4 regions of the Aminiphilus circumscriptus DSM 16581 genome follow, and region 4 is predicted to be linked to each of the others. Evidence: riboswitches for the same ligand, from Rfam matches in the RefSeq annotation. Region 4 holds a riboswitch; each other region holds the start of a gene.
The links. A riboswitch is a leader RNA that binds a small molecule or an ion and turns the genes downstream of it on or off. The one in region 4 is predicted to bind molybdenum cofactor.
Positions count from the first base shown of each region.

Region 1 (8,037 bases), 620 kb from region 4:
AGGAGGACTTCGTGGACGTGAAGACCCACAACAATCTTCTCGCCTGCGGATTGCCCTACATCAAGGACATCCCCGACGACATCCAATTGATCCACATGGAAACCCCCCGGGAATTCGGCCCCTTCGGCGCCGCCGGGACGGGCGAGATGCCCCTCTCCGCGCCACACGCGGCGGTGGGGAACGCGATCTACAACGCCGTGGGCGCCCGGGTGAAGGACCTGCCCATCACCCCCGAGAAAATTCTCGCAGCGATGAAGAAATAACCTGCTGGGCGCTCCGTCTCCGAGACGGGGCGCCCAGGGTTCCATCAACGATCCGTTTGGATCCTTCTCCGGGAAATGCGGAACCGTGTGACGACGGGGCCGCATCTCCCGGTCGTACCACTCCGCGAAAGGGAGGCGACAAACATGTCGGAAGAGACGAAGGTCGGACAGGGGGGGCTCGTCGAGGATCTGCCCCTCTGGGATGCGTCCGCACTGGCTCCGAACGTGCGGAAACGAATCATCTTCGGCCCCGGGCAGTTCTGGGACGACTACGTGATGCGCCATTTCACCCTGCCCCCGGGGGAGAAAATTCCTCCGCACAGACACGCCTGGGATCATTTCGTGCTCTCCCTCAAAGGGCATGGCCGTGTGGTGGTCCAGGGTGAATCGATCGATCTCGCGGCAGGACGGTGGGGACGTGTCCCCCCCGACGTGGAGCACGTCTTCGAGAACCCGGGGGACGAGGATTTCGTGTTCGTCTGCATCGTACCCGCCCACGGAGACCCCCACGCGAAGAAGACCGCCATGCGGGCCGAGCGGGCCGCCCGAAAGACGGCGAAAAACGACGCCAAGGAGGGGGCGGGGACACCGTGAGCCTGGAACGACACGTTGCCGTGAGGTTCTCCCGACTCGAACCCTCGGCGATGATGCAAATGTTCAAGGCCGCAGCGAAACGGACGGGACTCATCAACCTCACCCTCGGCGAACCGGACATCCCCACCGACCCACGCATTGTGGAAGCGGCCCGCCAGGCCGGGCTGGCCGGTGAGACACATTACGCCCAGAGCCGGGGAAATCTCAGCCTCCGAGAGGCCGTCAGCCGCCGTTGGGCAGATAAATACGGCTTCGTCCAGGATCCGGAGGAGATCCTCGTCACCACCGGCGGCTCCCAGGCGTGCTGGCTCGCCTTCCAGACCTTGCTCGAACCGGGCGACGAAGTCCTTCTGCTCGAACCCTACTTCACCTTCTACGCCCAGCAGGTCCGCTACAATCAGGGCGTCCCCGTGGCAGTCCCCTGCCGGAAGGAAAACCATTTTCTCCCCCTCGAGGAAGACCTGCGCCGGGCCGTCACCCGCCGAACAAAGGCGCTCGTCGTCAACTCTCCCTGTAATCCTTCGGGGGCCGTCTTCGACAGGGCGACACTGGAGGGCATCGCCCGCGTCGCCCTGGAACAGGACCTGTGCGTTCTCTCCGACGAACTGTACGAGTCCTACGTCTTTCAGGGAAGTCACATCCCCTTCGCCACCCTGCCGGGCATGCGGGAGCGGACTCTCACCATCGGGGGATTCTCCAAATCCTACGCCATGTGCGGCTGGCGGATCGGCTATGCCATGGGGCCGGAAGAACTCCTCAAACCCATGGACATCCTCGCCATCGTGCAGACCCTTTCGGTGAACAGCATGGTGCAGCGCGCCGCCGAATTCGCACTGAGCGAGGCTCAGGATGCGGAACGTGCCATCGTTGACACCTACAGGCGACGGACCCGGCACGCCGCGTCCCTGGCGAGAGAACTGCCCGGCGTCAATGCCGCACTTCCCAAGGGAGCCTTCTATCTTTTCGCCGACATTTCCGGAACGGGAATGAACGGAGACGCCTTCGCGCTCCGTATGCTGGAGGAAGCCGGTGTCGCCCTCATCCCGGGCATCGCCTTCGGCGAGACATGCGGTGACTTCATCCGCATCGCCTGCACTGTGGACGAGAAAAAACTGGAGGAAGCCTTCTCGCGCATGGCAGCGGTTCTCCGCTCCTGATCGACGCGCCGGAGAGCCGGCTGCGTCCCCTTCTTCCGCCGTGCACCGAACGAGAAAAACCCCGCCACGTCTCCTCGGGAGAATTGCGGCCAGCGATGTCCTCCATGCGACGCGGACAGCCTCGTCGCATGGAGTCCCGCCCGTTCTACGCGCCACGAAAACATCGCTCCGGAGAAATTGCTGCTTTGCCCCACTGTGAAAAGGCAGGGACACAAGAGAGAGGCCCTTTTCCCACTCATGCGGGGAAATTGCACGAATTCGGAGGATCACGTATAATGTATGTTCAAAATGATAGAGCCTCCGAGTCGACGTTCCTAACGGCCCAGGCCCACGGATGTCGACCGATAGGGTTGTCGTGGAAACGCGACCGCCTCCCGTGCGGAAAGGAGGAAGCCTCCTATGGTGCCCGGTTTCCCGTGCAATTTTTTTTCGTGTTTCGAAGCCGTTTTTCCTGCACTCGAGCGTATCGTCGGGTCAAGCGACCTCACCCGGGAGATTCGGTCATGAGAGGTCCGTTCGTACCCCATTCTCTCGACGCGATCGTCGCCGAACAGGATTCCTCCCAGAGAAGCCTCTATGCCGATCTGGTGCGAGAGCAACCCGGCTACCGCCTTGTCGGAGAAGTCGGTTCCGGTGAAACGCTCCTCTCCTTTCTCGCCGACGAACCTCCCCAGTTAGTGGTGCTCGACTTCGCCCTTCCCGGCCTGGGAGGACTCGAGGGCTTCCGCAAGGCCCGCAGCGACTATCCCCGGCTGGATTGGGTGGTCCTTGTCCGTCCGGAAGAGCCCGATGTGATTCGCGGCGCGATCTGTCTGGGCGCTTTCGACTGCCTCATCCGCCCCTTTCTTTCCTCCCGTCTCCGGGCAGCGCTCTCGGCATACCGCACATTCCATCGAGAACTGGTGACCCGCCGTACTCCCTGGCGGCAGGACGAACTGGATCACCTGGTAGGGCTGAAACGAGGCGCCATTCCCCCCGATTCGAGCGTGTTTCCCAAGGGAATTCAAAATCGCATCCTCGAGAAGGTCAAACGACTCCTCCGGGATGCCCCAGGGGGGCTCTCCGCCTCCGAAGCGGCGGAACATCTCGGCATGGGGCGCTCCACGACCCGGCGCTACCTCGAGTATCTCGCCGAGACATCCCAGGTGACCATCGATTTTGATGTAGCACCCGTGGGCAGGCCTTCGAAACGGTACGTGGCCCTCTCGGGAACACCACAGCGACACTGTTGAAACACTATCACGACGCCATCCGAAACACCGGAGAAACAAACACACCGTTCCTTTGGGACGACACACGCGACAAAGGGCGATGCAGAGTTGTTCATGCGATTCGAAGGGAGCGGAGAGTACCGATGAATCAGGCCATTCTCGAACAGATCATGAAAGACCTCGCCAAGGGCGTTCCGGGAGTTCTGTGCACCGTGGTCGACGTGGAGGGCTCCACACCGCGAAATGTGGGCGCCTCCATGTGGGTGAGCCCCGACGGAAGCATCTCCGGCACCGTGGGCGGAGGCGTCTTCGAACACCACACCATTCGAGAAGCATTGGCATTGCTGAATTCAGAAAGAGATCACGCCCTTTACAAGGAAGGACTTCACTGCGACGGATCGGATCCGAACAGCGCCGCCTGTGGCGGCGACATCTCCGTCTTTCTGGAAGTCGTCGGTCGGGAACGGGAACTCGTGATCTTCGGCGCGGGACACGTGGGCAAAGCCCTTGCCCAGGCAGGACAGTTCGCTGGATTTCGCGTCTTCGTCTGGGACGAGCGGGAGGAATTCGCCAACGCCGAAAACATCCCCTGGGGCACCACCATCGCCTGCCCCCTGGAGGAAATTTTCGACAGAGGGCTGAAGCTGCACGGACGAAGTTTCGTCGTCATCGCCACCAGAGGACACGCCCTCGATTCAGAGGTGGTAAAGACCATCGAACACTGCGACGCCGCCTACGTGGGCATGATCGGATCCATGCGCAAGATCGCCTTCGTTCGGAAACGCCTCCTCGACGAAGGAGTCTCGGAAGCCCATCTGAACCGTATCTACCAGCCCGTCGGCCTTCCCATCCGGGCGGAGACACCCGAGGAGATCGCCATCTCCGTGGTGGCGGAACTCATTGCGGTACTCCGCAAGGGGGATCTGTCCTCCCTCAGGAAGGGACTCAACGGAGGCAACACACCCGCAACGCGGGAATGAACCGAGAACACGGAACACCCCGTGGAATCGACGAAGACCGTCGGAAACACCTGTTCCTTTTCGAAGAAAAGCGGCGTTGCATTCTTCGCTGTAATACATATTATGTAAACCTGTTTCTCTCCATGAGGAAGGAGGAGGGCTGTATGTTTGATTCGGGTCCGTACGTGCGACATCCGACTCCGTAACACATTTCGCTTTCTCCCGCCTTCGAAGCCCGAATACACGTAAAAAAATCGCCCGAGCGTCCTTCTTGCAAGGCGAATGTGGGAATTCACCTTGCGGAAAGGAGGAGAGGCGTGTTTTTTTGCCTTGACTAGAGATTTTTTTCACGATATGGTGTATGCAGGGGATTGCAGGGCCGGTTTCGACATCTTTCCTTCGAAAGTGCCGAAACAGCGGGTGCGTGTCGTCGCAAGGCACCCGGGCGGAAATCATCCACCCCCTATTGAAGAAAAAGGAGGCCATGCAATGTGCACATGCTCTGTCAAAGAGGATCCGCGCTTCACTGAACTTGCGGATTTCATCGCCTCGCTTCCGGATCGGAAGGGAGAACTCATCACCGTCCTCCACAAAGCCCAGGGGATTTTCGGCTATCTTCCCCGGGAGGTTCAGGAATTCGTGGCGGAACACATGGAACTCTCCCTCGCCAAGGTCTACGGTGTCGTCAAGTTCTACTCCTTCTTCACCATGACACCCAAGGGACGTTTCCCCATTTCGGTCTGCATGGGAACCGCCTGCTATGTCCGAGGCGCCGAAGATATCGTGGCGGAACTGTCCAAACAGTTGAACATTTCCGTCGGAGGAGTGACGGAGGATGGAAAGTTCTCCCTGGACACACTCCGCTGCGTGGGGGCCTGTGGTCTGGCTCCGGTGGTCATCGTGGGGGAAAAGGTGTACGGACGAGTCGTGCCCAAGGACATCGAGGGCATACTCGCCGAGTACGCCCAAGCCTGATCCGGAGGTGAACATCATGTCAAAAATCCAATCCCTCGATGCTCTCAGAAAGCTTCAGAAAGAACTCACCAGCGCCACGGATCTTCGCGAAAAAGGGCAGAACATCGAACGGCTCGTGCAGGTGAAGGTCAGCATGTCCACCTGCGGCATCGCCTCCGGGGCACGGGAGACGCTTGCGGAGTTCATGCGCCTTGCGAAAGAGCGGGGACTGACGGAGATCGTCTTCACCCAGACGGGATGCATGGGCTACTGTCACTCGGAACCCACCGTGGAGATCACGCGCCCGGGAGAAGAGCCCGTCGTCTATGGCAATGTCAAGGGCGACCGCATCCGGGAAATCCTTGACAGCTACATTCTCCGCGGCGAAATGGTGGACGGGATCATTCCCACGGCCTACCGGACCATCCACGAATGAGTCGGACGGACGCGAAAGGAGAACCACAACCCATGCCGGAAATCAAAATGCACCTCCTGGTCTGCTGCGGTACCGGCTGCATCTCCTCCCAGAGCGACCGGATCGTGGAGAGCCTGAAAACCGCGCTGAAAAACCGCAATCTGCAGGACGAGGTGAAGGTGGTCCTGTCGGGATGCTTCGGCTTTTGTGAAAAAGGTCCCATCGTCAAGGTGGCGCCGGACAATACCTTCTACGTCCAGGTCCGCCCCGAGGACGCCCAGGAAATCGTGGACGAGCACGTTCTCAAGGGACGCAAGGTGCATCGCCTGCTCTACGTGGATCCCAAGACGGAAGAGCATATCGCCGATTCCAAGCACATGGGCTTCTACAAGAAACAGATGCGCATCGCCCTGCGGAACTGCGGCTTCATCGACCCGGAGAACATCAACGAGTACATCGCCCAGGGAGGCTACCAGGCCCTCGGCAAGGCACTCTCGGAGATGACGCCCAAGGACGTCGTGGAAGAGATGAAAAAATCCGGCCTCCGCGGTCGGGGCGGCGGCGGTTTTCCCACGGGACTCAAGTGGGATTTCGCGGCGAAACAGCGGGGGGGAACGAAGTACGTCATCTGCAATGCCGACGAGGGCGACCCCGGTGCATTCATGGACCGCTCCATTCTCGAAGGAGACCCCCACTCGGTGGTGGAGGCCATGGCCATCTGCGGCTACGCCATCGGCGCACAAAAAGGCATGGTCTACATCCGTGCGGAATATCCCCTCGCGGTGAAACGCCTCCGCAAAGCCATCGACGACGCCCGCGCGACGGGCCTTCTCGGAGAGGACATTCTCGGAACAGGATTTTCCTTCGACATCGAACTCCGCTACGGTGCGGGAGCCTTCGTCTGCGGCGAAGAGACGGCCCTGATCCGTTCTTTGGAGGGCGAACGGGGCGAGCCGACGAGCAAGCCGCCCTTCCCCGCCGAAAAGGGATTCTGGGGCAAACCCTCGAACGTGAACAACGTGGAGACCTTCGCCAATGTACCGGTGATCCTCACCAAGGGAGCCGACTGGTTCGCTTCCATCGGAACCGAGAAATCCAAGGGGACCAAGGTCTTCGCTCTGGCGGGAAAGGTGAACAACGTGGGGCTCGTGGAAGTGCCCATGGGCACCACGCTTCGGGAGGTCATCTTCGACATCGGCGGAGGCATCCGGGACGGCAAAAAATTCAAGGCGGTCCAGACCGGAGGTCCCTCGGGAGGATGTCTCACGAGCAAGCACCTGGACACGCCCATCGACTTCGACAACCTTATCGCGGCGGGCTCCATGATGGGCTCCGGCGGCATGATCGTCCTGGACGAGGACAACTGCATGGTCTCGGTAGCCAAGTTCTACCTGGAGTTCACGGTGGACGAGTCCTGCGGCAAGTGCACCCCCTGCCGCGTGGGCAACAAGCGTCTCCATGAAATTCTCGAGAAGATCACCCAGGGACACGGCACTGAAGAGGACCTCACCCTTCTCCGCTCTCTTGCGCAGACCATCAAGGACACGTCCCTCTGCGGCCTCGGACAGACCGCGCCGAACCCGGTGCTCTCCACGCTGGACAACTTCTGGGACGAATACGAGGCCCATGTCCGGGAGAAACGCTGCCCTTCGGGGAAATGCAAGGCGCTGCTCTCCTTCGTCATCGATCCCGAAAAATGCAAGGGCTGCACGCTCTGCACACGGGTCTGCCCCGTGGGAGCCATCACGGGCAAGGTGCGGGAACCTCACCTGATCGATCAGGAAACGTGCATCAAGTGCGGCGCCTGCGCATCGACCTGCAAGTTCGATGCCATCGTCAAGAAGTGAAGATCGGAGGAGTCGTAGAATGCCGGAATCGATAGTGCATCTGAAAATAGACGGAAAAAACGTGGAGGTCCCCAAGGGATCGACGATCCTGGACGCGGCCCGCAAGCTCGACATCGACGTGCCGACCCTCTGTCACTTGAACCTCGAGGGAACGCCCATGGTGAACAAATCCGCCTCGTGCCGCATCTGCGTTGTGGAGGTCAAGGGACGGCGCAACCTCGCTCCCGCCTGCGCCACTCCCGCGGACGAGGGGATGGAGGTCCGCACCAACACGATCAGGGTCCTCAATGCGCGCAAGACGGTTCTCGAACTGCTCCTGTCGGACCATCCGAAGGACTGCCTCATCTGCGCCAAGAGCGGCAATTGCGAACTCCAGGAACTCGCGGAACGTTTCTGCCTTCGGGAAAACCGTTTCGACGGAGGCGAGCAGAGCCACTACGCCCGAGACATCTCTCCCGCGCTGATCCGGGACATGGACAAGTGCGTTCTCTGCCGTCGCTGTGAGACCATGTGCAACGACGTCCAGACCGTGGGAGTCCTGTCCGGAGTGAACAGAGGCTTTAAGGCCGTGGTGGCCCCCGCCTTCGAGATGCCTCTGGAGGAATCGGTCTGCACGTTCTGCGGCCAGTGCACCGCC
Region 1 is NZ_JAFY01000002.1:1,192,082-1,200,118, reverse strand. Features, by position in the region: gene K349_RS0106275 (molybdopterin-dependent aldehyde oxidoreductase) at 1-263, shown strand, start outside; gene K349_RS0106270 (cupin domain-containing protein) at 408-857, shown strand; gene K349_RS0106265 (pyridoxal phosphate-dependent aminotransferase) at 854-2,014, shown strand; molybdenum cofactor riboswitch at 2,301-2,419, shown strand; gene K349_RS0106255 (response regulator) at 2,518-3,246, shown strand; gene K349_RS0106250 (XdhC family protein) at 3,369-4,205, shown strand; gene K349_RS0106240 (NADH-quinone oxidoreductase subunit NuoE family protein) at 4,674-5,159, shown strand; gene K349_RS0106235 ((2Fe-2S) ferredoxin domain-containing protein) at 5,176-5,574, shown strand; gene nuoF (NADH-quinone oxidoreductase subunit NuoF) at 5,607-7,400, shown strand; gene K349_RS0106225 (NADH-dependent [FeFe] hydrogenase, group A6) at 7,420-8,037, shown strand, end outside.
Region 1: linked by a shared signal. The riboswitch ahead of K349_RS0106255 (response regulator) and the one ahead of K349_RS0103330 (molybdopterin-dependent aldehyde oxidoreductase) in region 4 are both predicted to bind molybdenum cofactor.

Region 2 (5,870 bases), 630 kb from region 4:
TGGAGGCTGCGGCATCCGCAACCGCAGCCTCCCCCCCTTTCGCCGTAACCATGACAACGCCATCCTGACCTGAGGACTCCCCCTCGAACGCACGTGGGGCGTTTGAAAGCATTCTACGCTCCCCACAAGGCCCGAGATCTCTCCGGGGCATCGGTGCTACCGTCAGATCCCCGTCGAATGTGATGGGTCCTTTTCCGGCGACAGACCAAAGGAATCTCTGAATAAGGCTGCGTCAGCCCCGCAGGGCGCCTCGCAGAGCCTGACGCGACCCGAGTCAAGGGAAAGCGAAAGGCCTTTATTCAGAATACAGAACACATACAGAAAGAGAACGGCCTTCCGCACGAACAGAGCACCCTCTCCATGACGTCCTCCACCGGCGCCTCCATTCCCGACACACCGCGCACTCCGAGAGGCACGCTTCTTCCGAAAAATTCTCCAACCACATATGGAGCCGATCGGCATCGTGTCACTCTTCCCGGGCTGGGGTTTCCCAAGTCATGATCCGGATAAATTCCTTCGGAGTCTCTGAATAAGGCTGCGTCAGCCCCCGCAGGGCGTCTCGCAGAGCCTGACGCGACCCGAGTCAAGGAAAAGCGAAAAATCTTTGTTCAGAGCTTCCCCCTCGTTTTTCAGATATTTTGGATGCAATGCAACTAACTTGCATTTTTTCCAGGCCCAATGTATCATCCTTCCCGGTACACGGTTGCCCACATTGCACTCTTTCGGAGAGAGTGTGCCGATACGACAAAATTGGGAGGTCGGAAATCTCATGAACGGAGTTGTTGTCGTTCCGCCGCCGAAAAACGAACCGGTCCTTTCCTACGCGCCCGGCTCCCTGGAGCGGGAAGCCCTGCGTCGTTCACTGAAGGAGCTGCGCTCTCTGCATCTTGAAATTCCTCTCGTGATCGGCGGAAAAGAAATCCGCACCGGAAGACTGGGGGAAATTCGAATTCCCCACGAACATGGCACAGTGCTCGCCACTTATCACAAGGCGGGCCCGGAGGAACTCCGGCAGGCCGTGGAGGCTTCCCGGGCGGCATGGGAAACATGGTCCAGAACTCCCTGGCACCACAGGGCCTCCGTATTCCTCCGCGCCGCGGAGCTGATCTCCGGACCCTACCGCATGACACTGAACGCGGCGACGATGCTCGGACAGAGCAAGACCGCCCACCAGGCGGAAATCGAAGCCGCGTGCGAACTCTCGGATTTTCTTCGCTTCGGCGTGCACAACATGCGTCAGATCTATTCGGTCCAGCCCGGCCATCAGGGAGAAGGCGCCTGGAACAGGCTCGACTACCGCCCTCTCGAGGGATTCGTCTTCGCCATCAGCCCCTTCAATTTCACCGCCATCGGCGGCAATCTCTCCGCATCGCCGGCTCTCATGGGCAACACGATCCTCTGGAAACCCGCTTCCACGGGCGTTTTTTCCTCCCACTTCGTCATGCGGGTCTTCCTTGAAGCGGGGCTTCCGGACGGAGTCATCAACTTCCTCCCCGGCGACTCCAAGGACATGGAGCTGCTGCTGACCCATCCCGATCTCGCGGGAGTCCACTTCACCGGCTCCACCGGGGCTTTCCGGCGGATCTGGAAAACCGTGGCGGCGAACATCGAAACCTACAAAAACTACCCTCGCCTCGTGGGCGAAACCGGAGGAAAGGATTTCGCCATGGTGCACGCGTCGGCGGACCCGCAGGTCGTGGCAACCGCACTCGTCCGGGGCGCCTTCGAATACCAGGGGCAGAAATGTTCCGCCACGTCCCGGGCCTACATCCCGAAATCCCTCTGGGGAAGCGTCGAGGAGGAGCTGCACTCCCAGCTCTCCCGCGTCAAGGTGGGCGATATCGAGGATTTCGGAAATTTCATGGGCGCGGTGATCGACAAAACATCCTATGAGACGCTTCGCTCGAGCATCGCCTACGCGAAAAACCACCAGGACGCGACAATCGTCCACGGGGGTACCTGTGACGACAGCAGAGGATTCTTCGTGGAACCCACGGTGATCCTCACGACGGACCCGAAATTCCGCCTCATGGAGGAGGAACTCTTCGGCCCCGTGCTGACTGTCTATCTCTACGACGACGAAAAATACGAGGAAACGCTCCGCCTCTGCGACGCCACATCTCCCTACGGATTGACGGGAAGCATCTTCGCCACGGACCGACAGGCCATCCTTGCCGCGGAGGATCTTCTGCGCCATGCGGCAGGCAATTTCTACATCAACGACAAGACCACCGGCGCCATGGTGGGAGACCAGCCCTTCGGCGGCGCACGCGCCTCGGGGACCAACGACAAGGTCGGGGCATCCTACAACCTGCTTCGCTGGACATCCCTGCGCACCATCAAGGAACTGCTTCTTCCGCCCAGGGATTTCACCTATCCTTTTCTTCAGAGCGAGTAAACATCACCGCAGCCAAACCTGGAGCCCACTCCGTTCCGCCGCTCCATGCACAGGAACGGGCCACCCACCGCACGAACGGGTGGCCCGTTTCTCCTTTCCTTCGCCGGTACTCTCGCCGCGACGAAAAAGCATATTCTCCAGCCTCTCCATGCCTCATCGCCATTCCTCACTTACCGAGGCAGAGCCATGTGCACATATTGCGCAAAAAATTGCCATGGCATTCGACATCCGACGGCACAGATCATTCGTACTTTTGCAGAAGTTCTTTATCTTCTTTCGTATTCGACACCAGGCCCGCGTTGAGGCCATGGTCCGCCTCCAACCACGCCTCGCGAGATGGTGGGAGTGGGAAGAACGGCCCCGCCGGGACCGGAGCTGAACCGGTTTTCCGCTTCCGTGCGCAGCATCGTGGAAAGGGACGACATGGTCTCGGTCGCTCTGGATGTGAACGGTACGCTCCTGTACGGGGAAATCGGTCGGGAACAGGCGATGGACGAATATTTCCTCCCCGGAGTGCAGGTACAGGTTCTCCTGCGTCTCCGGTCACTTCATCCGTTTACGTGACGGAGAGAAGAGGAACCAGTCCTTCCGGAAGAAGGGGCCTTTTCGGGGACAGAGAACTTCCCGGAAACAACCGAAAAAGAAAGGGCTCGGGCGGCACGGATTCGGAACGTATCGGGAGAACGACCCGAGAAACCCTGTTTCGTCGGAGAGGGCGAAAACAGGAGGAGCCGGAACGACACACGGGCAACGCAACCACTCAGAAGAACCCTCCGCCTCCGAAATCCCGCCGTTCCTTGGAAGGAGTTCTGCGCAGCGTCTTGATGGCGTGAGGATCCGCCTCGACGGGGGCGATGCAGAGATAGGCAAATTCTTCTTCCTCGCCGGAATTCTCGAAGACATGCTCCGCCCCGGAGGGGACATAGCCCCAGGCTCCCTGGTCCAGCGATATCCGCACGTCCTCCACCGTCATCCTGCCTCGCCCGCGGAGAACGACCACCAGATGTTCCCACTCGTGCCGGTGGGAGGGCGTTGCACAGCCGGGAGGCAGGGTGAAATAGCGCAGCACATAGTCGTCCCAATGGCGCCCCGGGGCAAAGACCATTCGTTTCGTGGCCTCCGGCGCAAGAGAGGAAAGGATATGGGCGGGCAGGTCGTCGAGATTGCCCGTCAGGAGTTCCGAGCGAAGGAGAGATCGGGTCGTCATGAATGCGTGCCTCTTTCCGTTGCGGGGTCCCGCCGGGAAGATGCACACGACATTTCTTCCCCGGGACCACGGAGAAGGAAAAGTGCCGACGCATCCTCCTTTCCGAAAGCGGGAGGCACATCCGTTTCCGGATGCACCCTGTCGTCCGGTTTCCCTAGGCGCCAACGCACCCTTAGGAAGATCCGGCTCGGAGGTTTTGTATACTGAATACTTTTTTGTCTTATTCATTACATTACCCAACAACTCCTTCGTTGTCAACCCCTGCGGTGAAAGGTTTCCCGCAATGCCTTCCGGCCAAAACAGGCCAAAATGGAGCACAATTCGCACAAAATCTTGTCCCTCCAACACATACTCCGCATACTGGATTCGACATAATGCCCTGCGGCAGGAAGCAGAAAGAGGCCAACACCATTTGCGAGGAGGCACGGAGAGCCATGCAGAAATATCACGTCAAGACGGTTCGGGTCAACGGAATTCCAAATCGCGTCATCGCGGATCCGGAGGAGAAGCTCGCCAAGATCATCCGAAACCAGCTCAAACTCACGGGAACAAAGATCGGGTGCGACTGCGGCCAGTGCGGAGTGTGCAACGTCATTGTGGACGGCAAGGTGGTCCGCTCCTGCATCGTTCCGTGGAAGAGTGTCGCGGAAGACGCGGAAATCCTCACCATCGAGGGCATCGGCACCCCCACGAAACTCCACGCGCTCCAGTGGGCCTTCATCGTTCATGGAGGTCTCCAGTGTGGCTTCTGCACACCCGGATTCATCATGGCCTCCAAGGCGCTCCTGGACGAAAACCCCTCCCCCACGAGGGAGGACGTGCGGGACTGGCTGCAGAAGCACTGGACGGCCTGCCGCTGCACCGGCTACAAGCAGATCGTGGATTCCGTCATGGACGCCGCCGCGGTGCTCCGGGGCGAGAAGGAGATGGAAGACCTGGCGAAGATGCTCAAGCCCGGCGATTCCGTCTGGGGCAGCCGCTATCCCCGCCCGAACGCCGTCTACAAAGTCACCGGCACGTGGGACTTCGGTGACGACGCCGCCACCAAACTTCCCGAGGAAGTTCTCTTCGCCGTGCCGGTCTGCCCCGAGACGCATCATGCGAAAGTGAAGAAGATCGACATCGCCGCCGCGGAAAAGATGCCCGGCGTCGCCAAGATCGTCACCGCCGGGGACATTCTCGCCAACAAGGGCACCAACCGAATCCGCGGCCAGGTGGGATCTCCCACGGCCACCACGGACGGATGGGAGCGACGGATGATCGTCGAAGAGGGTGACAAGATCCGCCAGTGGGGCGAGTGCGTGGCCATCGTCTGCGCCGCCACGGAGAAACAGGCCCGGGAGGCCGCCGCGGCCGTCAAGGTCGAGCTGGAGGAACTGCCCGTCCTTCTCCACGTGAAGGACGCCATGAAGCCCGACGCCCCCAAGGTTTACGACGAAATCGAGGAGATCGACGGCATCCGGAACTGCTTCAACAAGCGCCCCCTCATCAAGGGCAACGATCCAAAAGCGGCCATCGACAAGGCCGCGCACATCCTCGAGGAGGAATTCTACAGCAGCCGCCAGCCTCATTTGACCCTCGAAACCGACTGCGGCTTCGGCTACTACGACGAGGAAGGACGGCTCACGGTCCAGACCAAGAGCATCTGCGTCTACCGCCACCTCCTCATGATCTCCCGCGGTCTCGGCCTCGCGCCCTCCAAGCTCCGGGTGATCCAGAACAACATGGGCGCCTCCTTCGGCTACAAGGTGGCCCCCACGAACGAACACCTCATCGCCGCGTGCGTGCTCGCCACGGGACGCCCCGTCTACATGCGCCTCAACATGAAGGAGCACATCGTGCGGACGCCCAAACGCTCCCCCTTCCTCATGAAGATCCGCATCGGCGCGAACGAGAACGGCAAGATCGTCGGCGCCGAACACACCTGGTACGTGGACCACGGCCCCTACTCCGAGTCCAGCCAAGACCTCACCAACAAGGGCGGCCAGTTCTTCCTGGCTCCTTATCATGTCGATGACCTCCGGGGGTGCGGCTACACCTTTTTCACCAACCACCGCTGGTGCGGCGCCTTCCGCGCCTACGGCGCACCCCAGACCTACTGGGGCTGCGAAACCGCCATCGACATGCTCGCCGAGAAGTGCGGCATGGATCCCCTGGACTTCCGGGAAAAGAATCTGATCCGCCCGGGAGACACCTTCCCGAGCGGACAGAAATCCGAGGTCTATCCGCTTCAGGCCATGATCACCCGCATCCGCCCCTACTACA
Region 2 is NZ_JAFY01000002.1:1,200,815-1,206,684, reverse strand. Features, by position in the region: gene pruA (L-glutamate gamma-semialdehyde dehydrogenase) at 770-2,398, shown strand; gene K349_RS0106290 (hypothetical protein) at 2,744-2,962, shown strand; gene K349_RS0106280 (cupin domain-containing protein) at 3,159-3,605, opposite strand; molybdenum cofactor riboswitch at 3,685-3,810, opposite strand; gene K349_RS0106275 (molybdopterin-dependent aldehyde oxidoreductase) at 4,040-5,870, shown strand, end outside.
Region 2: linked by a shared signal. The riboswitch ahead of K349_RS0106280 (cupin domain-containing protein) and the one ahead of K349_RS0103330 (molybdopterin-dependent aldehyde oxidoreductase) in region 4 are both predicted to bind molybdenum cofactor.

Region 3 (8,946 bases), 610 kb from region 4:
GAGCATCATGGCGCCGATGATGGCGCCGGGAAAGCGCTCGAAGAGCCGTGCCAGCGAACTGCCGAGAAAGAGCCCGAGCGTGACCTCGAGCACTCCCTCGATGATGTTGGCCCCGCCCGTCCTGGCGCCGAAGTAGTACTGCCCCGCGAGCCCTCCCGCGCCGGAACAGAGGGGAAAACCGCCGAGAAAGGCCCCGACGCAGTTCATGATGCCCATGTTCAGGGAAAGGCGTCGTTCGCTTATCCGCCGGTCCGGCCAGTATTCGCTGATGAGGGCGGACGTGGCGATCACCGCGTTGGTGGCCGTGAGGGGGATCTGGGCGAAACCGCCCTGGACCAGGGAATGCCACATGTCTCCCAGGGCGAAGCCCGTCAACGGGGGCAATGAGAATCGAATTCCCGGAAGGGACGCGAGATCTCCCCGCACGGCGAGGATGACCACCCCCATGCCCATGAGCACGAGCGCCGCGGGGGCGCGGGCGTTGTCCCGAAGCAGGAGCACCACGAGAACTGAGGCGACGCCGAGCAGCAGGTCCCCGTCGATGAGGCGCAGCGCCTCCATGGCGAGGAGCACCCCCAGGGATGCCTGGATTCCCCGCACCACCGAGGGAGGCGTGATCTTGGCAACGCGGTCGATGAGACCCGTGGCGGCGAAGAAGAGCCACACGAGCCCCATGGTGAAGGTCGATGCGAAGACCAGATAGGGGGGCCAGTGTCCCGCCACGGCAGTCACGGCAAGGACCTTCATGGGTTCCACGGGAAGCGGCAGACGGTACACGAGACCCGTGACGATGTTGGCGAGACCCATCACGACGAGAAAACCGGACGGATCGAGGCCACAGGTCACCATGTACCCCACCGCGAGAGGAAAGAGCGTGCCGAAATCACCCATGGAACCGGCGAGTTCACGCAGGGAAAACTCGAAGGAGCCATATTTCACGGGGATTCCCCCTTGCTTGAAAGAAGCGTGATTTTATCCACTCTAGGCACTGCGACACCACTCTGTCAACACGCGGGATTCCTTACGGACTGGATCGTCTTCGAATCGGCGAAGCGACTCTGCCGACGGAATGGCAATGCAGCCGTTCCGCCAAGAAACGGAGCGGGGGAAACCATGACACGGCATACGAGGAGGCACGGCCATGCACGAAACGACACTGCACATCCTGCACGCGGGGAGCCTTTCCAGAGTGATGGAAGAGTTGCGCCACCGTCTCGCGGAGCGGTTTCCGCATCTCTCCCTTCTCGGCAGAGGTGGAGGCAGCGTCGCTCTGGCGGAGGAAATCCTCCGGGGATCGCCTTGCGACCTGTATCTCACGGCGGACTACCGAAACATCGAGGATCTGCTCCGCGGAAGCGGAAAACTGATCCGCGCCGTGCGCTTCGCCTGCAACGCAAAGGTCTTGAGCTTCTCCGGCGCCTCCCGGTTCGCCGAACAGGTGAACGAGGCGAACTGGTTCGAGCTTCTCGCCGACCCGGAGGTGTGCCTCGCCTCCACGCCCCCCGACGCGGACCCAGGCGGCTACCGCACGCTCATGGTGCTGCAGCTCGCCGAACTCCACTACGGACGTCCCGGGCTTGCGGCGCGCATTCTGGACAACCCCCGGCGCCTCGTCCTGCCGGCGGAGACGCCGACCCACGAGATCAACGCCATGGCCCGTTCGGGCGTGATCGATTACATGATACGCTACCGCTCTTCCTCGGTGGATCTGGGCTTCCGCACCGTCCCGCTTCCCGGGGAGATCAACCTCGGCGATCCTCGACACGCCCCGTTCTACAAAAAGGCCTCGGTGGAACTCCATACCTTGGGAGGAACGATCACCGTGCGGGGGGAACCCATCGTCTACGGCGCCGCGATTCCCGAAAGCGCGAAACATCCCGAAGCGGCGGAGGCGTTTCTGGAACTACTCCTTTCGCCGGAAGGAACGGCGATTCTCGAAAGACGCGGCTTTATTCCCTTCACCGCCCAAATCGGCACCGCGTCTTGACGTCAATCCTGCATGCATGTTACAGTTGCCCGCGAAAACGGCCTCCGAGCCGTCTTCCCTAAGGGCGTCCACCACCGCCTAGGGGAAACGGCCAATGGGCGTACCCGGAAACAGGTGCGCCTCCCGCTTGGAAAGGAGGAAGCGGCGCTCATTCTGACGCCGCCTCCTGCCCCGGAGGCGGCGTTTTTTATTTCCCGAAAGGAGTGGAGGACGCAATGACAAGGCACGGCAGCATCGGAAAAAAGGGGTTCACGGCGCTTCTCGTCGCAGCGGCACTGTTCGTCACGGTCCTTCCCGCAGCGGCGCGGACCGTGACGGATCAGCTAGGACGGACCGTGGCAATTCCGGACAAGGTTGAGCGCGTGGTCTGCCTGCAGCATCACGCGCTCAACCTGATGCTCGAGATGCAGGCGGGAGACCGTCTCGTGGGCATTCTCGACACGTGGAAGAAGGACCTCTCCGAGGGGATCCTCAAAGTCTGGCCCAAACTCAATGAGCTGCCCATGCCCGGAGGACTCCGGGCCGTGAACGTGGAGGAAGTGCTCGCCCTCAAGCCAGACCTGGTGATCGTCACCCACTATTTCCCCAAGGAGTTCATCGAACAAATGGAAAAGGCGGGACTCCCCGTGGTGGCCTTTTCGTTCTACCGGGCGGACTACGAACAAGCCTCCCGGCTGAACCCAAAGCTTGTCGATCCGGACAAGGCCTACACGGAGGGAATGAAGGACGGCATCGCCCTCATGGGCGAGGTCCTCGGCACCCAGGACAAGGCGGCGGAACTCACCGCTTACATCATGGAAAAGCGCGCGCTGGTGGGCACGCGCCTCGCCGACGTCCCCGAGGAGAAAAAGATCCGCTGCTACATGGCGAACCCCGATCTGTACACCTACGGCTCCGGCAAATACACCGGAGTCATCATGGACCGGGCGGGCGGCAAAAACGTGGCGGCGGAACTCGACGGCTACCAGCAGGTCTCCATGGAACAGATCCTCCTCTGGGCACCCCAGGTCATCTTCGTGCAGGACCGGTACCGCAAGGTCTTCGACGAAATCCGCGCGGGAGGAACCTGGGCACAGCTCGACGCCGTGAAAGACGGCAAGGTCTACCTCACGCCGGAGTACGTGAAACCCTGGGGACACCCCTGCCCGGAGTCCATGGCCCTGGGTGAGCTGTGGATGGCCAAGAAACTCTATCCGGACCTCTTCGCCGACGTGGATCTCCAGGAAGCGGCGAACGACTTCTACACCCGCTTCTACGGCGTTCCCTATTCGGGGGAACACTGAGCATCCGTCGTCCCCGCAACGCCATGGACGTGCCCAAGAACTCCCCGGATCTCTCCGCCTCCTCCGATCCGGGGAGCCTTTCCGACGCATCCGGCGGCGAACTCCTCGGACCTCCAGGCGTTCCGAAGAAAACGCTTCTGTTCCTCTTTCTCCTGCCCACGGTTCTCTTCTTCGTCTCCTTCGCCATCGGCCGTTACCCCATCCCACTGCCGACGGTGCTGAAGATCTTCGCCTCCCGGGTGCTTCCCCTCTCCCCGGACTGGGAGAGTTCCATGGAGACGGTACTCTTCCGGCTGCGCCTTCCCCGCATCGCCGCGGCCATGCTCGTCGGAGCGGGGCTTTCCCTCTCGGGAGCGGCCTTTCAGGGCGTGTTCCGCAATCCTCTGGTCTCACCCTACCTCCTGGGCGTCGCCTCCGGCGCCGGATTCGGCGCCGCTCTGGCGATCCTCCTCTCGGAAAGCCTCTTCGTGCTCCAGTTCTCGGCCCTGCTCTTCGGCATCCTCGCCGTGGCGCTCACCTTCGGCATCGGTCGCTTCTACCGGGGAGCACCGACACTCGTGCTCATCCTCGGAGGAGTCATCGTGGGGGCCTTCTTCTCATCCCTCACGTCCCTGATCAAGTTCGTGGCCGATCCCTACGAGAAACTTCCCGCCATCGTGTTCTGGCTCATGGGCTCCATGGCACGGGTGACGCCGGAGAACCTTCGCGCCGTGGGCCCCTTCATCGGTGGCGGAACGCTCCTGCTGCTCCTGCTCGGGTGGCGCCTGAACATTCTCTCCATGGGGGACGAGGAGGCCAAGGCCATGGGCGTGAACGCCGGAAGGGAGCGGGCAATGATCCTCACGATCTGCACCCTTGTCACGGCCTCGTCGGTCTGCCTCTCCGGAATCATCGGCTGGGTGGGGCTCGTCATCCCCCACGTGGGGCGCATCCTCGTAGGACCGGACCATCGGAGGCTTCTTCCCGCCTGCCTCGCCCTGGGCAGCACCTTTCTCCTTCTGGTGGACAACTGCGCCCGGGCGGCCACGGCAATGGAGATCCCCCTCGGAATTCTCACCGCCCTTGTGGGCGCACCGCTCTTCGCCTGGATGCTCTCACGGAAAAAGGTGGGATGGTGATGCGCCTGGAGGTGCGGAACGCGGCCTTCGCCTACGGGCACGGCGACGAGTTCCGGTGGATCTTCCGGAACGTGAGTTTCTCCCTGGAGCCGGGAGCGGTGTTCTGTCTTCTGGGGCCGAACGGCACGGGAAAGTCCACGCTCTTGAAATGCATCGCCGGCTTTCTTCCGCTCCGGGAGGGAAGCGTCCACCTCGGGGAGACCCCGACAGCACACCTGTCCCGCCGGGAATTCGCACGACACGTGGCCTACGTTCCCCAGCACCACGTTCCGTCCTTTCCCTACGCGGTGCTCGACGTGGTGCTCATGGGGCGCACGCCCCACCTTTCCTATCTCGGCAAACCCGGCTTCCGAGACCGCCGCATCGCCTGGGCCGCGCTGGAGCGCCTCGGCATCTCTTCCCTGGCGGCAAAACCCTACACGGAAATCAGCGGCGGGGAACGCCAGCTCGTGCTCCTCGCCTCGGTGCTTTCTCAGGAACCGCGGATTCTTCTCCTCGACGAACCCACGACCCATCTGGATTTCGGAAACCAGATCCGGTTTCTGGAGATTCTGCGACGCCTCGCCGGCGAGGGAATGGCGGTGCTCATGTCCACTCACGCACCGGAGCAGGCCTTCCTTGCGGGAACCACCGCGGCCATCCTGAAAGAGGGACACCTCTCGCCTCCCGCATCACCCGAAAGGGTGATCACCGAACAGGCAATTCTGGACACCTACGGTGTAGCGGTTCGCATCGTCGCCGATCCCTCGGGAGAAACCAAGGGCTGCGTTCCCCTGCGAAGTGGAAAATAGAAGTGCCGCTGCGCACGCGCACACGCTCGCAGTGACGCTCGTCCCTTCCTTACAGGAAAACGCTCCGCCCGGACAAGCACGCGTTCCCTCCGCGCCACCCCCTGCACGTGCGCTCAGAGCCAGCGGAAGGCCGTGGCCTTGACGATGGTCAGGACCTCCTGGCCGGGATGAAGCCCCAGCTCGCGCACGGCTTCAGCGGTGAGCCGAGCCGTGAGGGAGAGCCCACCCGCGACAACCTTGACGAGAACCCGTCCGGTGCCGTTTTCGTAGAGCATTTGGGCGACGGAACAGCGAAGCGCATTGCGGGCGGAAATACCCTCGGGAAGGGAGAGGGCGAGGAGAAGCGAACCCGGATCCACCGCGGCCACCGCGTCCGCAGAAACGCCTCCGGAGGGGCGGGCCGCACGCAGGATCTGACCGTCCGTCAGGCGACGGAGCACCATCCCTCCCGCCTCTTCCTCCCAGGGGCCAGAGACCAGGTTCTCCGGGCCGACGCCGACGATCTTACCTCCGTAGAAATGGACCACCTCGTCGGCCACCTCGTTCAGCCAGAGGATGTCGTGGCTCACCACCACAAGGGTGGTTCCCCATTCGTCCCGTGCGCGCAGCGCCGCTTCCTTGATGCGCGCCGCACTCTGCACGTCCACGCTCGCCGTGGGCTCGTCGAGCAGCAATGCCCGGGGACGCAGCACGAGGCGCGACGCCAGGGCCACCCTTTGGGCCTCGCCTCCCGAAAGCTGATACCAGGCGCGGGAGGCGAATCGCTCGGGGTCGAGCCCCACAGCCTCCAATCCTCCAAAGACCCTTTCGCGCATCTCCTCCCCGGAGAGGCCGCCCCGGACCCGCAGCCCGTAGGCCACGTTCTCGAAGACGCTTCGCTTCAGGAGGTAGGGTTCCTGCAGGAGCAGCGTGACCTCGCTCCGGGCATTCTCCAGGGCCATCTCGCTTCTCGGCCCCTCCGCGTCGCCGTCGCCGCCGTTCCAGAACATCCGCCCTCCGAACGACAGGGAACCGCCGCTCGGCGGATCGAGAAAGGCGAGGATCCGGAGAAGCGTGCTCTTGCCGCTGCCGTTGGGACCGACGAAGCCCACGACGCTCCGCTCGGGAATGACCAGATGCGCCACGTCGAGCACAGTTTGCGTGCCGTAGGCGCGTTTGAGATTCCGGACCTCGTAGAGGGCGTCTCCGGTCATGCGCGCCCCCTCCTTCGCAGCAACGACGCGGACCCGTTCACCAGAAAGGCCACCAGGAGGAGAACCAGCCCGAGGGCCACCCCCATGGCGAACTCCCCCTTTCCCGTCTCGAGGGTGATGGCGGTGGTGATGGTCCGGGTGTGCCACTTGATGTTGCCTCCGATCATCATGGAGACCCCCACCTCGGAGATGATGCGTCCATAGGCGCTCGCCGCCGCGAGGAGCACGCCGTAGCGGGATTCGAGCAGGCTCGCCAGGGCGAGCTGACTCCGCCCCGCCCCCAGCGTGAGCAGTGTAAGGGAAAGGCGCCGGTCCAGACTCTCCACCGCGGTGGCCGTCATGGCCACCACCACGGGAAGCGCGAGGATCACCTGTCCGATGGCGACACCGGGAAGCGTGAAAAGGAGTCCCAGTTCCCCCAGGGGGCCCCTCCGAGAAATGAAGGCGTAGACGAGCAGCCCGACGACCACCGTGGGCAGGGCGAGGAGCGTGTCCACCACGGCGCGGCAGATCTTTTTCCCCGGAAACTCCGCGTACCCCAGAAGAAAACCCAGAGGGATGCCCAGGGCGAGACTGGCTGCGATGGAGAGGGACGAGAGCTTCATCGTGGTGAAAATGGCGTCCCAGGTCTCCTCGTCGCCGGCAAGAAGGAGCGACAGAGCCTGCAGAACACCTTCAGCGATATAGTCCATGGAGACTCCCTCCAGACGGAATGATGGAAACACCTCGCGGGAAAGACGATCCTCCCGCCCCTCGGTACACGTGACGCCATGAAGAAGAGTTTTTTTCACCTCTGAAAACGGATCGCCGGCAGAGGAAACGGCCCCCGCCGGCGATCCGACACGTTCGGAAAAACCGGGACCACCACCCCCAGGAAGGTCTACTGGGGATGCTTCGCCTTCCACTCGTCGGAATTGGGGAAGAAGAGCGGCTGCCCGTACTTGTCCACGCCGAATTCCTTAATGATGCTCTGGGCTTCGTCACCGCAGAGCCAGTCCGTGAAGGCCAATGCCTCCGCCACGTTCAGGCCGGGGAATTTGTCGGGATTCACCCGGATCACGGCGATGTAGTTGAACAGGAAGGGATCTCCCTCCACGAGCACCTCGAGGGAAATGCTCTTCCCCAGGGTAAGTACCGTGGCACGGTCCATGAGGACATAGGCGTTCCGGCGGTTGGCAAACTCCGTGGTGGCCTTGTTGCCCGCCTTGCCGATCTCGTAGAGGATGTACCAGTCGCCCTCGGGCTTCATGCCCGCCTTTTCCCAGATTTCCATTTCCTTCACGTGGGTTCCCGAATTGTCCCCCCGGGTCACGAAAGGCGCACCCGCAGCGGCGATCTTCTTGAACGCCTCGGCGGCATCTTTCATTCCACGCACACCCGCGGGGTCTTCCTTGGGGCCGAGGATGACGAAATCATTGTACATCACATCCCGCCGGTCGATGCCGAACCCGTCCGCGATGAACTTGTCCTCCAGCTTCCGGGCATGGACCATGACCATGTCGAAGTTCCCCGTCTTGGCCTTTTCGAGGGTCGCTCCCGTTCCTGCCCCCTCGAAGACGACCTTGATCCCCGTCTTCTTCTCGAAGGTGTCTGCGAAAACCTTCACGATGCCCGCGTCGATGGGGCCGATGGTGCTGGAGAGCCGCACTTCCTTTGCCGCACTGGCGGGAAGCGCGACAAACACCGAGACGGCCACGACGAAGAGAAGAAGTGCAAGGCGCTTGTTCCACGTCTGTAGACGAATCATTCTCAAGGACTCCTTTCGTGCTTTCCTTCTGCCGGGACTATTCTCCCGCGTTGGGGAAGAAAAGCTGCTTCCCGGAAAGTTTGAACTCCGCGATGACCTTCTGCGTCTCGGGAGAGACGATCCAGTCGATGAACTTCACCGCCAGGTCGTAGCGGGCGTCGCTCCACTTCGCGGGATTGACGGCGATGACGCTGTACTGGTTCCGCAGGGCCTTGTCACCCTCGGAGAGGATCACCAGGGGAGGATTGCCCTTGTGGTTCTCCTCGTACTTGATGAAGGTGCCCCGGTCGGTGAGGGTGTAGCCGTTCCGCTCGGCGGCGATGTTGATGGTCTGGATCATGCCCTGTCCAACCTGGATGTACCAGGGTTCCTTGTCGGGAACGTCGATTCCGGCCTCTTGCCAGAGGGCAAGTTCCTTCATGTGCGTGCCCGATTTGTCGGCGCGACTCGTGAAGACCGCCTTCTTCGCAGCGATGACCTTGAGGGCCTCCGCGGCGGAAAGTCCCTGTATCTTCGCCGGATCTTCCTTGGGACCGATGAAGATGAAATCGTTGTACATCACCTGGCGGCGGTTGACGCCGAAGCCGCCGTCCAGAAACGCCTTCTCCGACTCGGGATCGTGGACGAAGAGAATGTCCACGTCGCCGTTCTTGCCGAACTCGATGGCCTTTCCGGTTCCAACAGCGACCCACTGAAGCTCGATTCCGGTCGCTTGCTGAAAAAGGGGCGCCAGGTAGTCCAGAAGTCCCGTGTTGTCCGTGCTGGTGGTTGTGGCCATGCGCAGCACAGGCGCCTTCGCCGCGGCGACGCCGCCCAGCACGAGGCCG
Region 3 is NZ_JAFY01000002.1:1,179,066-1,188,011, reverse strand. Features, by position in the region: gene K349_RS0106200 (putative sulfate/molybdate transporter) at 1-939, opposite strand, end outside; gene K349_RS0106195 (extracellular solute-binding protein) at 1,142-1,987, shown strand; molybdenum cofactor riboswitch at 2,018-2,140, shown strand; gene K349_RS0106190 (ABC transporter substrate-binding protein) at 2,203-3,270, shown strand; gene K349_RS0106185 (FecCD family ABC transporter permease) at 3,300-4,388, shown strand; gene K349_RS0106180 (ABC transporter ATP-binding protein) at 4,388-5,179, shown strand; gene K349_RS18585 (ATP-binding cassette domain-containing protein) at 5,293-6,372, opposite strand; gene K349_RS0106170 (ABC transporter permease) at 6,369-7,064, opposite strand; gene K349_RS0106165 (ABC transporter substrate-binding protein) at 7,253-8,119, opposite strand; gene K349_RS0106160 (ABC transporter substrate-binding protein) at 8,157-8,946, opposite strand, start outside.
Region 3: linked by a shared signal. The riboswitch ahead of K349_RS0106190 (ABC transporter substrate-binding protein) and the one ahead of K349_RS0103330 (molybdopterin-dependent aldehyde oxidoreductase) in region 4 are both predicted to bind molybdenum cofactor.

Region 4 (8,946 bases):
TCCGGGCGGGCGGGAAGCCGATGGACCCGTACGCCGCAGGCGTTGTAGATGGCATTGCCGATGGCGGCGTGGGGACTCGAGAGAGGAAGCTCCCCCACTCCTGCCGCGCCGAAGGGGCCGAACTCGCGCGGATAGTTCTCGAAGTAGACGATCTCGATGTTGTCCGGAATGTCCTTCGCGAAGGGAAAGCCAGCACCGAGGAGCGTGGAGTGCTTCTTGATATCCTCGAAATCCTCGGAAAGAGCGAGGCCGATTCCCTGAGCGATGCCGCCGTAGATCTGTCCGTCCGTGACGAGCCGATTGTTCACCTTGCCGATGTCCGCCATGAGGGTCATCTTGTCCACGGTGACCTTACCGGTCTCGGTGTTCACCGACACCTCGGCGAGGAAGACGCCGTACATGTAAACCACGAAAGGTTTTCCCTGTCCCTTTTCATCGCAGGCCACGCCGGGAACGGTGAATTTTCCCACGTATTTCACGGGTTTTCCCGCTGCGATAGCCTCCGCGTAGGTCATGCAGGTGCCATCGGCCTTACGGAGCCCCGCCACCATTTCCGTGCAGGCCACGCGAATGGCGTTCCCCGTGAGCACCTGCTGACGTGAGCCGCCGGAAGGACCTGAATTGGGTGTTTGCGACGTGTCGGGCCAGGTGAAGCGCAGCCGGTCCGGGGTGATGCCCAAGGGGCGCAGTGCCTCGTGGGCGGTGCCAATGGCGCCCATGTCCGCTCCCTGACCGTGATCCTCCCAGGCGGAGACGATGGTGACGGTGTCGTCGGGATTGAGCACCGCCCAGGCCTCGGAGCTGTCCGGTCCGTCGAGCCCGCAGCCGTAGCAGGCCATGGCGAGGCCGACACCTTTCTTGATTGTGTCGGTGGATTCCTTCTCCGCCTTTTTCTTCGCCGCCTCGTACCGGGGTTTCAGTGCCTCGAGCATTTCTGGATAGCTGAAGACCTCCGGTTCCTGACCGCTGGGGTTCGTCGCGCCGGGGCGGTAGCAGTTTTTGAAGCGAATCTCCCAGGGATCCATGCCGAGTTTCTCCGCCAGTTCATCCATGAGAAGTTCCGACGAGTAGAGGGACTGGGGAGAGCCGTAGGCGCGGAAGGCGGAGCCCCAGGCGTGGTTTGTGCACACCGTGCGTCCTGTCCCTTTGATGTTGGGAATATTATAGCCCGCGCCCATGAACTGGGCGCCTCGAAGGGTGAGCAGGTCGCCGAACTCGGAATAGGGGCCGTGGTCCACGTTGTAGTCCGTCTCCATGGCGAGAAGTCGGCCCTCTTTGTCGGCGGCGTACTTGATGTTCACGAAGAAGGGCGAACGCTTCCCCGTGTAGGTCATGTGCTGAAAGTAGGTGTACCGGAGGAAGCAGGGTTTTCCCGTGGCGAGGGTGGCCGCGCCGACCAGGGCTTCCATGGTGGGGCTGAACTTGTAGCCGAAGGTGCCTCCCATGGGGTTCGACACGAGGGCGATCTTGTCGGGTTCCACGCCGAGCCCTGGGGCGATCATGTAGAGGTGCAGATGGGCGCCGATAGTCTTGGAGTGGATCTTGAGAATTCCGTCGTCCGTCATGTAGGCGAAGCCCACATCGGGCTCGATGGTCATGTGGGGTTGTCTTCCCACGTAGAAATCGTCCTCCACGGTGACGGCGGCCGTTTCGAAGATCGGTCCCGTGGGGTCGCCCTTCTCCAGGTTCTGAATGTAGTAGATGTTGGGCGTGCCGGGGTGAATTTCCAGGGCGTCCTCCGCCATGGCTGCGGGGGCGCTCATGTAGGCGGGAAGGATCTCCAGGTCCACCTTGACCTTCTCCGCCGCCGCGCAGGCATTCTCGTAGGTGTCGGCGCAGACGATGGCGATGGCATCGCCGAACTGGAAGACCTTTTCGTCGCAGAGAATGGGCCGGTCCCAGCCGTCTCCCTTGTTGGTCGGGAACGTGATGAGTCCCGTGATGCGGTTCTTCCCCTTCACGTCCTTGTGGGTGACCACCTTGTAGACGCCGGGCATCTTCTCCGCCTCGGACGTGTCGATGCCCCGGATGTTCGCGTGGCTCACCGTGGCCTGCACGAGCGCGAGCTGCAGCGTCTCCTCCGGAAGTTTCAATCCGAGGTCCGCGCCGTAATCGAGCGTTCCCGTGGCCTTCGCCACCGCGGTGGGGCGTGGATAGGTGCCGCCCCAGATACGGCCGTTCTCGGGGAGGCGGTATTCCAGCTCGCTCTCGCTCATTTCGCCACGAAGTACCTTCGCCGCGGCCATCACGGCATCGACGATGGGGATGTACCCCGTGCAGCGACAGGCGTTCCGGTTCACGTGGAACCACTCCCGGACCTCTTCCCGGGTCGGCTTGGGATTTTGGTCGAGAAGTGCCTTTGCGGAGACGATGAAGCCGGGCGTGCAGAAGCCGCACTGGGCTGCGCCGAACTTGACCCAAGCCTTCTGGAGGGGATGCAGCTTTTCCGGTGTGCCGATGCCTTCGACGGTGGTCACGCAATCCCCTTCGGTGATTCTGTTGATTTTGAACACGCAGGAACGAATCAGTTTCCCGTTGAGAATGACATTGCAGGAGCCGCAATGTCCCGTTCCGCATCCCACTTTGGTTCCCGTGAGACCGAGCTGTTCCCGCAATACCTTCGCCAGGGTGTCCTCCCCATCGACAATGACATTGCGCTCCACGCCGTTGACGAAGAAACGTTTCTGAATCACCGTTCTTCAACCTCCCTTGAACTCTTTTTTGTGTGTCCTGTAATTTCCCGGCTCACTCGTGCGCTCTCGTTCTGTTTCATGGGATTGGCGCAGAAGATGCGTTGCGCTTCCATTCCCCGCCTTTTCACGCCCGTCGCTTTGGTGACATGTCCTTCTTTCATCACCTCCAAACAAAAAGGGACTGCCCGTGCGCAAAGATGGCAGTCCCGAAAGAAGAACATTCTTCTCCGCCTTCCTTGCCAAACACGGGAGGCGTGTCCGTTTCCAGACACACCCTAACGGCTGCATGCCGTGAGATCGCTCTTGTAGGCGATGCAGCTCGGAAGGTTTCTTTATTTTCGGTTGTAATACCTGATACCGAGCGAAAGGGTCCGCTTATGTCCCTTTCAGTCTGATTCTCCGAAACGGAAAGAGAACTTTCTCCCGCTCCGGGAATTCAGCGGTCGGCTTACTTGAGAAGAATCGCCGCTCCTGCGTCGGCGCAACGCTCGTCCTCGTCGATGGTGCCGCCGCTGACGCCGATGGCGCCGACGATGACTCCGTCCTTGTTCTTCAGAGGAACGCCGCCGGCGAAAATAATGACGCCGTCGTTGGACACTTCGATGCCGTAGAGAGGACCATCGGGGAGAGATGCGGCGCCGAGCTGTCGGGTGGTCATGTTGAAGAAGCGAGCGGTCTTTGCCTTCTTGATGGAAATGTCCACGCTGCCGATGAACGCACCGTCTTGGCGGGCGAAGGCTTTCAGGTTGGCCCCAGCATCCACCACGGCAATGTTCATGGGCACGCCCTGGGCGACTGCGTCGGCCAGGGCGGCCTCAAGGACCATCTGGGCCTGCTTCAGGGTGAGATCTCCGGGAAGTTGAAGCTTGGAAACATCCACAGCCATCGTTGTTCTCCTCCTTTGTGAATGGAAAAACTCATGGAACTGCAAATATTTTCCTGTGAATGAAGAATTCTGTCAAGTGATTTTGAGAAGAGACGGTTTTCTTTTGAAGATGTATATTGTGCACGAAATCAAAGGGTGGCAAGATATTGATGCAAAACGTCAATATACAATCAAATAAAAAGAATTTTTCGAGATTTTTATCCTAAAAAAAGAACAAAACTGGACAAAAGAGTTCCCGTCTCGAAGAGTCCTTTGAACAACGCTTTGGAGTGGGCGCCGTTTTCGAATTTTGAAGAAGGATGCGTTTCTTGGGCGGAAAGAGCGGCGTACCAGTTCACCGGCCATGGAGCAGATGCGGATTCGCGTGCGCTCCTCTGCGGAGGAAGAGGTTTTTTGTGGACGAACCCACCCTGAGTACGCGTCTGAAGACGTGGCGTGCCCGGGGTGGGAGAAGGTCATCCCAGAAAGGGGCGTCTCCAGTTCGTGGCGGGAACGGTGGTCTCCTTGATGTTCCGGGGTGAGAGCCACCGGGTGAGATTGTTCCAGAATCCCGCCTTGTCGTTCGTCCCGGAATGACGAGATCCTCCGAAGGGCTGACGCCCCACCACGGCTCCCGTGGGCTTGTCGTTGATATAGAAATTGCCCGCGGCGTGCCGGAGGAGACATTCCGCCGTGGCGATGGCGGCGCGGTCCCCGGCGAAAACAGCCCCCGTGAGAGCGTATTCCGTGGTGACGTCGCAGAGGCGGAGCGTCTCCTCGTAGGCGTCGTCGGGGTAGACGTAGACGGTGATCACGGGACCGAAGATTTCCTCGGTCATGAGCTTCCCTCGTGGATTGGACGTGCGGATAACCGTGGGTTCCACAAACCATCCCTTCCGGTTGTCGCAGCCGCCTCCCAGGAGAAGTGTGTATTCCTCGGGATGGTTCCGGGCGTAGTCGAGATAGCCCTTGATCTTGCGGAATGCCTCCTCGTCGATGACGGCTCCCATGGCATTGCCCAGGTCCTCCACGGGGCCCATGGAGATGAGGGGAACCTCTCTCCGGAGGTACTCCTCCACGCTGCCCCAGAGGCTCTCGGGAATATAGGCCCGGGAAGCGGCGGAACATTTCTGTCCCTGCAGTTCGAATCCGCCGCGCAGGAGATTCGCTCCCAGGGCAATGGGGTCCGCCGACGCGTGGGCGAAGATGAAATCCTTTCCTCCGGTCTCCCCCACCACGCGGGGGAAAGAGCGATAGGATTCGACGGAAGAGCCGATGGTCTGCCACAGGGTGAGAAAGGTCGCATAGCTTCCGGTGAAATGGAGACCGCTCAGGAAAGGGTGGCGCAGGACCGTGGCTCCGTCGGCGCTGGAGAAGGGGACGTAGTTCACCACTCCCGGCGGCAGTCCCGCCTCGAGGAGGAGTTCCATGATGAGATAGTTTGCGTAAAGGACACTCTTCGCGGGTTTCCAGAGGACGACGTTGCCGCACATGGCGGGGGCCGTCGGCAGATTTCCCGCGATGGAATAGAAGTTGAAAGGGGTGACAGCGACGATGAACCCTTCCAGGGGACGCCAGTCGAAACGGTTGATCTCCATCCGTCCTTGAAGGGGCTGCTCCTGATAGATCTCGTGGAGGTAGAAGACGTTGAAGCGCCAGAAATCCACGAGTTCCGCGAGATCGATCTCCGCCTCGAAGGGTGTTTTGGAGAGATTGGTCATGATGGCGGCGATGTGCTCGGTGCGCCGCACCGTGGCGAGCATGTCCGCGGCACGTTGAAAAACCGCCGCTCGTTGATACCATGGTGTGGTGGACCAATCTCTCCATGCTTCGAGAGCGTTCTCCACAGCGGCCTCGAGTTCCCTCGGTCCTGCGAGATGCGCGTTTCCCAGAAAACGTGTCGCATCGTGGGGAACGCGAAGCGGAATCGTTTTGCCGGTGTACACTTTTTCCCCACCAATGAGACAGGGCAACTCCCGGGGTGTTTTCCTCACTCGTTCCAGTTCCGCGAGCAGGCGTTCCCGCTCGGGGGAACCAGGGCCATAGGTCACAAGAGCATCCGCGTCGTTTTTGGGACGATCCATTTTCCACATGGAACTCTTCCTCCTTTATGCACAGATTCCACCAGGGGTGTGGATATGTGGATAAGAAATGTGGATATCTATGGAGAAAAGAGCCTTCGAGAGGCTGTCGTTACCGAATTGTCACGCCCAACGATGCCTGTGGAAAAAGAAGTCAAAAGAAGAATGCGTCATCATGTTGTTTCTTTGTAGGGGTATGTTTTTCGAGAAAAATGCCGAAAAAAGCACAGATGTTATGGGCTCAAAGTCACGATCTGAGTGGGATCTCTGAGAATGATTTCCGCTCCTTCCCGTCCTGTTTGGACCTTTCCCATCAAGACCAATTTACCCGAGGCAAGCATGTCCAGAGAGGGGAGGTGCGGTCTGTCACTTTCGTAGACTACTATTGCCGTGTGTCCTTTCTTTTCGAGGAGAAGAGAGCGCGTTCCCTTCTTTTCCACTCTTGCCGTGCGGAACTCCAGCGTGACGAAGCAGCCTGCGAGAGTGGGCAGCTCCGCCCAGATCTGTTCTCCCGTGAAATGTCGCCCCGCGGCGGCGTTCCAGAGACCACGTCGCTGTTCTCGGGCTTCCCGAAAGGCGTCGCGAATGCGCTCCACATAACGGACGTTGGGTGGCAGGGTGAACGGCATGGCCACTCCTCGCCGAACGAGTTCCTCATTGACGAGCACTTCGCCGTCAGGTCCTTCGGTCCACACATAGGCGAGGAGGCGGTTATAACGGTCCCGGCGTTCCACGTCCTCTTCCAGTCGGACTTTTTTCCCCAGGACGAGGTTTTTGTTTTCCAACGCGGCGATCCTTCCGAGTTCCTCTTCTCCGCGGGTGGGATGGTGCAGCTCCGGCGTGTCGATGAGGAGGTAACGAACTTTCTCGCTTTTTCCATCCTCGGTGGTGACGACGATGGTGTCTCCGTCGATAACCTCTGTGACAAGGCCGAGAGAGGCGTCTCCTCTGTCAAAAAAATGAACGGTCGCGACGAGAAGTGCGAGGAGAAGCGCTGAGAGTGATTTCACCTTGCGACGGTTTCGCAGGATGTTTGACGGCATGGTGCTTCTTTTCACGGAGCAGGCCCTCCTCTCGGAGGAAAGCTCGTTTCGTTCTTCACCGCTTCCTGCCTTGTCTCTGTCTGTGACGCGTGAGGGTTGTCGCTTCTTTCCGGAGGAAAGGGAAGAAGCGACGACGAAGACGTGGAAAGAAGAGAATGGAGGCGCCAGAGTACGGAAGGACAGGACAAGGGATTTCCTCCTGCCTCGATATATGTGAGAATGGAAGGAAAGTCTCTTTTGGACCAGGAGGGGAGGAGGAGGTGTGTAATGCCCGCCTCCACCAGCACTTCCGGCGACCAGGGAATTCCAGGACCCTGAAGGATGCATCCTTCCATGGACTTGAACGTGGGCATGAGAGAGAGAATCTGTCTGTCCCGAAGCGCTTCGGCGCTGATCCATGCCCAGGAGCACGATCCGGCGAGGTGCGCTCCCGACCAGGCGGGAAAGACATCGGGAGCGGAGTGAAGGTCGTCGAAGATTGCCAGGCTCCATCCCCACTCCCGAAGAAGCGGAACCAGTTCCGCATCATAACCAAGGAGCGCCACCTTTCCCCCTCGCGGAAGGAACCGGAGTGTTTCGAGAGGAAAACCCTCTTTCGGAGGAGGAAGCAGCGCCGCCGCCGCCGCGGATGCCGCGGCGAACTCCTGAGGAAAGGGCGAGACGAGCAGTTCCGCCAATCCCTGGGCGCTCTGGCGGAGAAGGTTCTCCGTATGGGAGTGGATACTGCGGAGCACTTCGTGGCCGGGCAATGGAACAGTGCCGATGCCGCATCGCCCGTCCCGGAGAAGCACACAGCTTCCGTGCCATCCGAGAACGAGTCGTTCCACGACGCCGTCGGGAATGCTGCGGATGTGGTCGAGGATCTTCTCGTACAGTCGCATGAGGTCCTCCCTCTCGTGATGGGGGCTTTTGGCTGAACGCCCACATCATCCCGTGGTTCCTATGGTACCGTATTTTTCGAAAAAGACACGGGCAAAACCTTGAAAAATCTCCGGGTAAGTTCCATTGCGCTTCTCGTGAACGACCTCCTCTTGAAGGATGAGAAAGGTCCGTCATTAAGGTGAAACGAAGGCCGATCTTCGTCGCAGATGCGAAGACACCTTGGGAAACAAACGATCTTCTCGATTCCTCATCTTACGTCGTTGATGATTACGTCGTTGATGAAGCGTGTAACCCTTCCTTCATACATAGAACGGAGCAAAATGCTCACACGAAATGCTCATACGAGGAGAACGGCGTCATCGCGGCGGTTTTTGCCTCACCACTTTTGAAATGGGTGTGTGCAATGTCGGCGCACGCGATGTTGCGCGCTCAGAAGTCCTTGAAAGACGGATTTTTGAGGAAAAAAAGCGCATCGGGGAATCGTCGTGAAAAGCTAGGGAAGCCCTGAATAAAGACCTTTTGCTTTCCCTTGACTCGGGTCGCATTAGGCTCTGCGAGGCGCCCTGCGGGGCTGAAGCAGTCTTATTCAGAGATTCCCTAAAAAATCGAACACGCCCTCCTTTTTTTTCGAGAAGACTCGCGTCCTGAGGATGGAGAAAAACGAAAGGGGTTCCGAGCATGATCGTGTTGGATGAGAAACAGGAAGCCCTGCTGCGCCGCTATGTCTCCCTTCTTGTGGAGGCAAACTCCCGAGCCCGGTTGATTGGCCCTTCCGATCCGGAGATCATCTGGTCGGAACATGTTCTGGACTGCCTTGCCACGGTGGATGTTCTTCCCCGGGAGAGAGGACTGGTTCTTGACCTGGGCTCGGGAGGAGGATTGCCGGGGATGATTTGGGCCGTATGCCGTCCGGATCTTCAGGTCGTACTCTGTGACAGCGTTCGGAAAAAAGCGGAACAGCTGCGCCTTATGGTGGCATTCCTCGGTCTGGAGAACGTTCGGGTCGAGGCGGTTCGTTCGGAAGAACTGGCCGCACGGGAGCGCGAAACGTTCCTTCTGGTGGGTGCGAGGGCGCTGAGTCATCTCGGGACGGTTGCCGAATTGTGTGCCCCTCTCGTGCAAGTGGGTGGGAGTGTTCTCGCCATGAAAGGACCGGGTGTTGAGAAGGAGCTGGCGGAAATTCGAAATCCCTGGGCCTTGCTCGGTCTGGCATCTCCGGAGATGATGTCCTATGAACTGAACGGCAAATCACGGTATCTCGTCCTGCTGCGCAAGAATGCGGCATGTCCTTCCGCCATTCCACGAAGACCCGGAATGGCGGAGAAGCACCCCTGGTGGAGGTGAATGATTCGTGCGAGTTTTCGCGGTAGCCAATCAAAAGG
Region 4 is NZ_JAFY01000002.1:566,698-575,643, forward strand. Features, by position in the region: gene K349_RS0103330 (molybdopterin-dependent aldehyde oxidoreductase) at 1-2,693, opposite strand, end outside; molybdenum cofactor riboswitch at 2,910-3,030, opposite strand; gene K349_RS0103340 (GlcG/HbpS family heme-binding protein) at 3,142-3,579, opposite strand; gene pruA (L-glutamate gamma-semialdehyde dehydrogenase) at 4,035-5,651, opposite strand; gene K349_RS17735 (thermonuclease family protein) at 5,873-6,697, opposite strand; gene K349_RS0103360 (Rossmann-like domain-containing protein) at 6,694-7,563, opposite strand; gene rsmG (16S rRNA (guanine(527)-N(7))-methyltransferase RsmG) at 8,243-8,908, shown strand; gene K349_RS0103370 (ParA family protein) at 8,916-8,946, shown strand, end outside.